3 regions of the Terribacillus sp. 7520-G genome follow, and region 3 is predicted to be linked to each of the others. Evidence: riboswitches for the same ligand, from Rfam matches in the RefSeq annotation. Region 3 holds a riboswitch; each other region holds the start of a gene.
What was found. A riboswitch is a leader RNA that binds a small molecule or an ion and turns the genes downstream of it on or off. The one in region 3 is predicted to bind thiamine pyrophosphate.
Positions count from the first base shown of each region.

Region 1: linked by a shared signal. The riboswitch ahead of CHH53_RS02330 (YkoF family thiamine/hydroxymethylpyrimidine-binding protein) and the one ahead of CHH53_RS11580 (thiamine phosphate synthase) in region 3 are both predicted to bind thiamine pyrophosphate.
Region 2: linked by a shared signal. The riboswitch ahead of tenA (thiaminase II) and the one ahead of CHH53_RS11580 (thiamine phosphate synthase) in region 3 are both predicted to bind thiamine pyrophosphate.

Region 1 covers NZ_NQFP01000007.1:26,467-28,734, forward strand. The annotation lists gene CHH53_RS02320 (ABC transporter ATP-binding protein) at 1-101, opposite strand, end outside; gene CHH53_RS02325 (ECF transporter S component) at 98-676, opposite strand; gene CHH53_RS02330 (YkoF family thiamine/hydroxymethylpyrimidine-binding protein) at 673-1,281, opposite strand; TPP riboswitch at 1,363-1,467, opposite strand; gene CHH53_RS02335 (sulfurtransferase TusA family protein) at 1,583-1,807, opposite strand; gene CHH53_RS02340 (YeeE/YedE family protein) at 1,822-2,268, opposite strand, start outside.
Region 2 covers NZ_NQFP01000046.1:799-3,066, reverse strand. The annotation lists gene thiD (bifunctional hydroxymethylpyrimidine kinase/phosphomethylpyrimidine kinase) at 1-411, opposite strand, end outside; gene tenA (thiaminase II) at 404-1,102, opposite strand; TPP riboswitch at 1,223-1,323, opposite strand; gene splB (spore photoproduct lyase) at 1,383-2,268, opposite strand, start outside.
Region 3 covers NZ_NQFP01000030.1:43,896-46,163, reverse strand. The annotation lists gene thiO (glycine oxidase ThiO) at 1-374, opposite strand, end outside; gene CHH53_RS11580 (thiamine phosphate synthase) at 358-978, opposite strand; TPP riboswitch at 1,078-1,189, opposite strand; gene CHH53_RS11575 (SDR family oxidoreductase) at 1,300-2,082, opposite strand; gene CHH53_RS11570 (SDR family NAD(P)-dependent oxidoreductase) at 2,106-2,268, opposite strand, start outside.

The sequences.
Region 1 (2,268 bases), on a different contig from region 3:
TCACCTTCCAGCATCCTAAAGCTCAACTTGGATAAAGTGGGGCTGCTTTCTTCCGCGAAGGCAACGGTCAGCTGGTCGACTTCCAGAATCGGCTTTTTCATCCTGCTTTTCGCTGGCGATGCATTTTGCCGAGCGGGAAGCTCGTCAACGTTCCTGTTTTAGCCAGCGCCTCACTGATAGCTTTACCGATCAGGCCGCTAATGACAGCGCCGCTGATGATCCGTACTATCAACATAAGCGCAACATAGGAAGGATCAAGCGCGGCAAAGCCTCCGCGGAAGTATCCCCAGATGAAGCTTGTGATGGCGGCGCCCACGCCGGCACCCATCAATACGAACACATGATAAGAACGATAGCGTGTCATGGCAAATACAGCTTCTGAACCAAGTCCCTGCACGATAGCCGTAAGGATGACGATTGGACCGGCACTGCTGCCGATCAGCACCTCGACGATGCCGGCAATCGTTTCCGAAACAAGGGCGACACCAGGTTTTTGGATGATATAGGCAGCCACGATGGAGACAAGGAACCAGACTCCAAAGATGATATCGGTCCCGATCGGTCCGACAAGCCCCATCATCACCACGTTGACAGGCAGGAATAATAGATACACAATACCGAATACGACAGCAAGCGCAGCCATGACGACAATATCCTTCATCCGCCAGCTTTTCATTTGATCACATCCTTGGCAGAAGGACTGTTAGCTGACATGGTGACCGTCATGACGGTATGGGAAGATCCGGAGCTCTCCGTTTCGGTGAATACATGCTCCAATCCTTCAAAAACATCAACGGCATTGCCATCAAGCCGGGTGGAATAATGAGACTTGGATACAGCGATACCGTGAGAGCGCATATTCTCGATCTGGCTGTAGATGGTGTCCATATAATTGCCGCCGCCTAATGGATAGAGCGAGAATTTGGATGCGGTATCCAGCTTCATGCCTCCCGTGGTCGGAAGGTTGAGCTTGACCTCGTCTTCGGCCATATAGACATCTCCTGCAGAATCACCAGGACAGCCGATCGAGTAAGTGCCATTGAACACGACATGCTCACCGTCTTTGGCTGCTGCCAAAAATATAGCAGAGGTGACATCGAATACATGCGGAATCCTTCCGCGCACAAGCGTTGTCACATCATCCGTCTCGATCCATACTTTTGAGGTATCGACGGCTTCCAATGCCTCCAAAATGATTTCCTTGAATCTGTCCGCCATCGGGTAAACCGAAAAGCTGCAGCCTGCGATTCTGCTTGTTCCGCATTGATTTTGCATTTCCATAAAGAATCCTCCTGATTTTTTGCAAATAAAAAAGCGACGGCACCATAGGGCGCAGTCGCAGAATATACACAAAAGAATAGGACCATTCTGGCTGCACTTCCCCACGCTGGTATTATCCAGATCGAGTTCAAAGGGTCAGAATCACATGATTCCTCTCAGCCGTTGCCAGCTCCCCCAGTGCGTCGCTCGTTATGCAATTGATAGGTTAATAGTAAAAAAAGAAAAACGATTTGTAAAGGGTTTCTTGTTGGACCATCTGATTTTTTGTTGTGCATCAGTCGATGATGATAATCTTGACAAGCTATTTCTTTTTGATCGTTATTGTCCAAGCGGCCTCACCCAATTGCTCATATGCAGTTACTTCATGACCTGCTTCGGCAGCCCATCTGGGAATGGATTCGGTTCCCTGGGTGCAATCGAATTGCACCTCCAGCTCATCGCCGGAATGCAGGTCTTTTATGGCTTCCTTTGCTTCCACTAATGGGAAGGGGCAGACCATTCCCATTACTTCCAATGTTTTCTTCATTTGAATACACTCCTTTATGCTGGTATTGCATGTGTTGATTGTCTGGTTTTCTTACGCGGCCGTACATAGACAAAGTAAGAAGCTGTCCATGTTCCTAAAATCATGAATGCCAACGAAATCCATCCTTGCCACGTCATCATGGCAGTCATCACAAGACCGTTGCCGATCGAACAGCCGCCCGCTAAGGCTGCACCGAAGCCCATCATGATTCCGCCGCTGAAGCTTTGGATGGTTGTTTTCACATCAGGCAGCCTGAACCGGAATTCACCGCTCATTTTTGCTGCGAACAAAGATCCTATGAAGATGCCAAGCACAAGGAAGACACCCCAGTTGATGAAGCTCCATTCCCCTGTCACTAAAAATTGAAGGATATTTGCAGAAGGCGTCGTGATGCCCAAACCTGAGATGCGTCCGGCAGCAACACTCAATGGCCAAGCCAGGATAGCAATGAGCCCGATGAG
Region 2 (2,268 bases), on a different contig from region 3:
CGTAACCAGTGATGCCAGCGGCACGAGATGTGTCTTCAGCGCATCTCTCGAATCTTCTCCCATTAGGGCATGCCCGCTTTTGGCATACATGACAGGATCCATGACATAAATGGTATTTGCATCATTCAGCATAGCAGCGATACAGCGCATCATCTCTTCCGATGCAATCATTCCGGTCTTTACAGCAGCCGGGATGATGTCCGAAAAAATGGATTCCAGCTGCTGCTTTAGAAATTCGACCGGAACGTGATGAATTGCCTGCACACCAGTCGTGTTCTGGGCGACAAGGGATGTTATCACGCTCATGCCATATACCTCGCGCTCTTGGAATGTCTTCAGATCAGCCTGGATGCCGGCACCGCCTGAAGGATCCGTACCGGCAATCGTCAAAGCACTCTTCACATCAGGCATGAAGGGACTCTCCTTTCAATGGTATCATCCAATCTTGCTCGGTGGTTGCCATCTCCCAAAAGGCATGCTCCAGCATACAGCTTTTCAGGAATGCTTTACGCGCTCGTTCCTTGGCAGCAGATCCTGCTGTTTCCGCCCATTTGTCCAGCCGCTTGCAAAGCTCGGCTGTCACATCCGGCATACCGTCTTCCCTGCTGGCATAGAACTGGATCCATTCCAGGAACGGATTGGATTCATCCGGCTCCTTCGTCTCGATAATATGGGCAGCCAGCGCTTGATACGTCCACGGGCAAGGCAGGAGTGCTGCCATCAGCTCCCCGATATCACCATGTACAGCACTATTCATCATGTGGGAAATGTAATGATCTGCTGCCGGCGGCGGTGTCATACGCTGCAAATCCTCGTATTTCACACCAGCCACCTTACAGAACACATTATGCGGATGAATTTCACTATGCAGGACAAAATTGATCTGGGACTGATAGAAATCCATCTCTTCCCTTGTCTCACATTTGCTTACTGCCAAGCCATAAATACGAGCGAATGCAGTCAGGTACTCATAGTCTGCCTTCACGTAATGGATCAGCGCCTCTTTAGGCACATGGCCATTTGCAACTCCTTCGACGAAAGGATGCTGATAGATTGCTTCGAAAACCGGGTTTGCTTCTTCTCTCAATTGTGCAGAAAACATGTAAATTCCTCCCCTTATTGGAGAAAGCCCTGATGAAGAGTGATTGGCGCCGGCTAAATAAAAAAGCCGCTCCAGAAGTATGGAGCGACTCGTATACATAGCGATAGTGTCAAAGTTCACACGAATCCGGCTCCACTTCCCTACGCTGGTGTTAACCAGATCAGGTTCAAAGGGATAAAGATTTCTCTTATCTCAGCCGAACGGCACCCCTAGTGGACTTCCTCAAATTCAATTGTCCCTTTAACTATCACATGCATGGATAAGATTGTCAACCGATGCATCAAGTGAAATATTCAATCCGTGAATGCGGGAACATTTTATAGATCGTGCTCCCAAGAATGTCTTTGATTTCTTCCTGTTCCTCATTCTGATAAACATACTTCCCGATACCGTAGCGGCCCCATTTATATTTCCGCTTATTTTCATCGAGTTCCAGCTTTGTCATCGGGTAATTTTTCTGGATGACACGTTTTGCCGGCTTTGTGAAACGGTGCTGGATCAATTCAAAGGTAAGGTTCTTTTTGGCATGAGCGGGCAGCGCTGCTTCCAGATGCTCCAGCATTTCCGGGTAGCCCTTCTGCCAGCCCTCATGCAGATAAATCGGAGCAACGATGAAGCCAAGCGGATAACCTGCTTCTGCAACTTTCACGGCAGCTTCGATCCGATCTTTCAAACGGGAGGTTCCAGGTTCGAAGTATTTGATCACATAGTCATCATTGATGCTGAATCGGAACCTTGTCCGTCCCTGGTGATCTGCGTCCAGCAAATGATCCACATGGGCAAATTTCGTCACGAAACGCAGCTGTCCATGTTTGGATCGACCGAAGTATTCTATTGCATGTTTCAGCGTGTGCGTCAGATGGTCGATGCCGACAATATCCGAAGTACAGGAAGCCTCGAAACGCGTCTCTTCAGGCGCCCTCTCCTGCATATATTGCTCTGCCGCCTCGAAAATCTCATCTGTATTCACATACGTACGGATATAAGGTTTGGATCCCATCGTTGTCTGCAGGTAGCAATAATGGCAATGTCCCATACATCCTGTCGCAAAAGGAATCGCATATTCCGCAGATGGTTTGGACGTATCGAATTTCAATGTTTTCCGTACGCCGACGACCAATGTCGATTTGGCAGTGCGATACTTCTGGAACTCATTTTCCCCCGGC
Region 3 (2,268 bases):
GCAGCTCGGTCCAGCCACGTCACACCTTCCAAGGAACAAATATCGGATAGCCTTGCTCTTTCTTCTGCCGTAAAAACAAGCTGCAGTAATCCGCCTGTACGCCGTTCGATATCTATCCCTGTAAGCGCACGTATATCGGCTTCCGCTTCTTCGTACAGCTGTTGGCTAGTCCGGGCAAAGGAATAAAGCAAAGCACCGAACTCTTTATACTCCGAATGGGCGCCTAGCATGCCCGCTGCGGCTCGTGTCGAGCCTGACCCAATCTGTCCGGCTTCGAATAAATCGACCCGGTGCCCTGCCTTTGCCAAATAATAAGCGATTGCACTGCCGATGATACCCCCTCCAACCACAGCTACCTCACTGGATTGCTTCAAGACGTGAACACTCCTCCCTTAATTCCTTTACAGCCTCAAGCGGTTGTTTTGCTGAAAAAATACCGCTCATTACAGCAGCGCCATCCAATTCAAGCGCTTTCAGCACAGCTAACCTCTCTGCCGTGATTCCTCCTATCCCATACATCGGCACTTGGATGCTCTGCCGGATTCGCACTGGATTGGATAGCGGCTGAGGGGCTTTCCCCTGCTTGCTTGCCGTTGGAAAACAATGACCATATAACACGTATGCCGCACCAGCTGCTTCTGCCTCCATGGCTTCCTCAAATGAATGGACGGGAGCCCCGATCCGCAGCTCCGGATACTGCCTTTTCAACTCTTTCAATGGCAGTCCGTGCCCTGGTACATGCACCTGCTTCAAGCCAAGCAGCAATGCTGCATCAACCCGGTCATTGATCCAAAGCTTTTCCTCTGGCAGTCCTTCCTTCACTAACTCCCGGCATAGCTGATACACCGCTCCAGCCGGCTTGTTCTTTTCCCGGATCTGTACATGATCGACATAAGGATGAATATCCAGCAAAATACGCAGCAAGTCGGGAATATCATGCCTGTCATCTGTTACTGCCATCAATTTGATTGCTATCACCTTCCTTGACGAACAGTCCGGAATACATAAAAAACACCACTCCCCAAAAGGAAAGTGGTGTGTACTGTCTACGAAAAATACATACAAAAGAGCATGTAAACTCGAGTGTCTACACTTTCCTACGCAGGTCCGAACCTGTTCAGGTTATGAGGGTTTAAAGAGTCACCACTCTTAATCTCAGCCCTTATGAAGGGATCCCCTAGTGTGAAAATAAACTATGAACTTACCCATATCGTAGCATAATCAGTATAATTTGCAAGATTTTCTCAATATAAAAAAGACCATCCGAATCGGTCAGATGGCCTCCAAAGAAAATATAAATCAGTATTTATAAGATTGTCCGCCGTCAATCGGCACAACAGTAGCATTGATGAAGTTCGCTTGATCGGAGAGAAGGAATGCAACAAGATAACCGACTTCTTCCGGCTTACCGAAGCGCTTCATCGGGTTGACGCTGACAAATTCTTTGCCTGCCTCTTCCCAGTTATCCCCGCCGATTTGACGCAAGGAACCTTCTACCATTGGAGTCATAATGGCACCTGGTGCGATGGCTTTGATGCTGACGCCGAATTGCCCGTATTCGATTCCGGAGTTCTTCGTCAAACCTACCACACCATGCTTACTTGCTGCATAGCCAGACTGGTTGCCGATTCCGCGGATTCCACCTACGCTAGCTGTATTCACTACAGAACCATGACCTTGCTCCTTCATTACTTTCAATACATGACGCATACCGTAGAAAACACCATTCAAGTTGATGTTCACAACGCGGTCGAATTCATCCACAGGATACTCTTCCGTTAGATTCTGTGTTCCCTCTACACCAGCATTGTTGAAGAAACTGTCAATCTTGCCAAACTGATCAACTGTTTGTTTTACATACGCCTCAACTTCCGGCTCGTTTGCACAGTTTGCCACAATTGTAAGAACTTCTGCTTCCGGTGCTGCTGCAAGGACTTCCTGCTTTGTTTCTTCCAAGCCTTTTTCACTTATATCAACAAGGGAAAGTTTTGCGCCTTCTTTTGCTACTTGAAGTGCTGCTGCACGGCCCAGTCCAGAACCGCCGCCTGTAATCAATACTACTTTATCTTCAAACCGTTCCATGAGAATCTCTCCCTTTTAGTTTTTTAGATTGCCGTGAACCCACCATCGATCGGCACCACCGCGCCATTGATATAAGATGCCTTTCCAGTCAGCAGGAAGGTGACAAGCTCCGCCACTTCTTCCGGCTGGCCAAGACGCTTCTGCGGGATAGGCTCTGTCGCATTTACGAATGCTTCCGGATTCTTT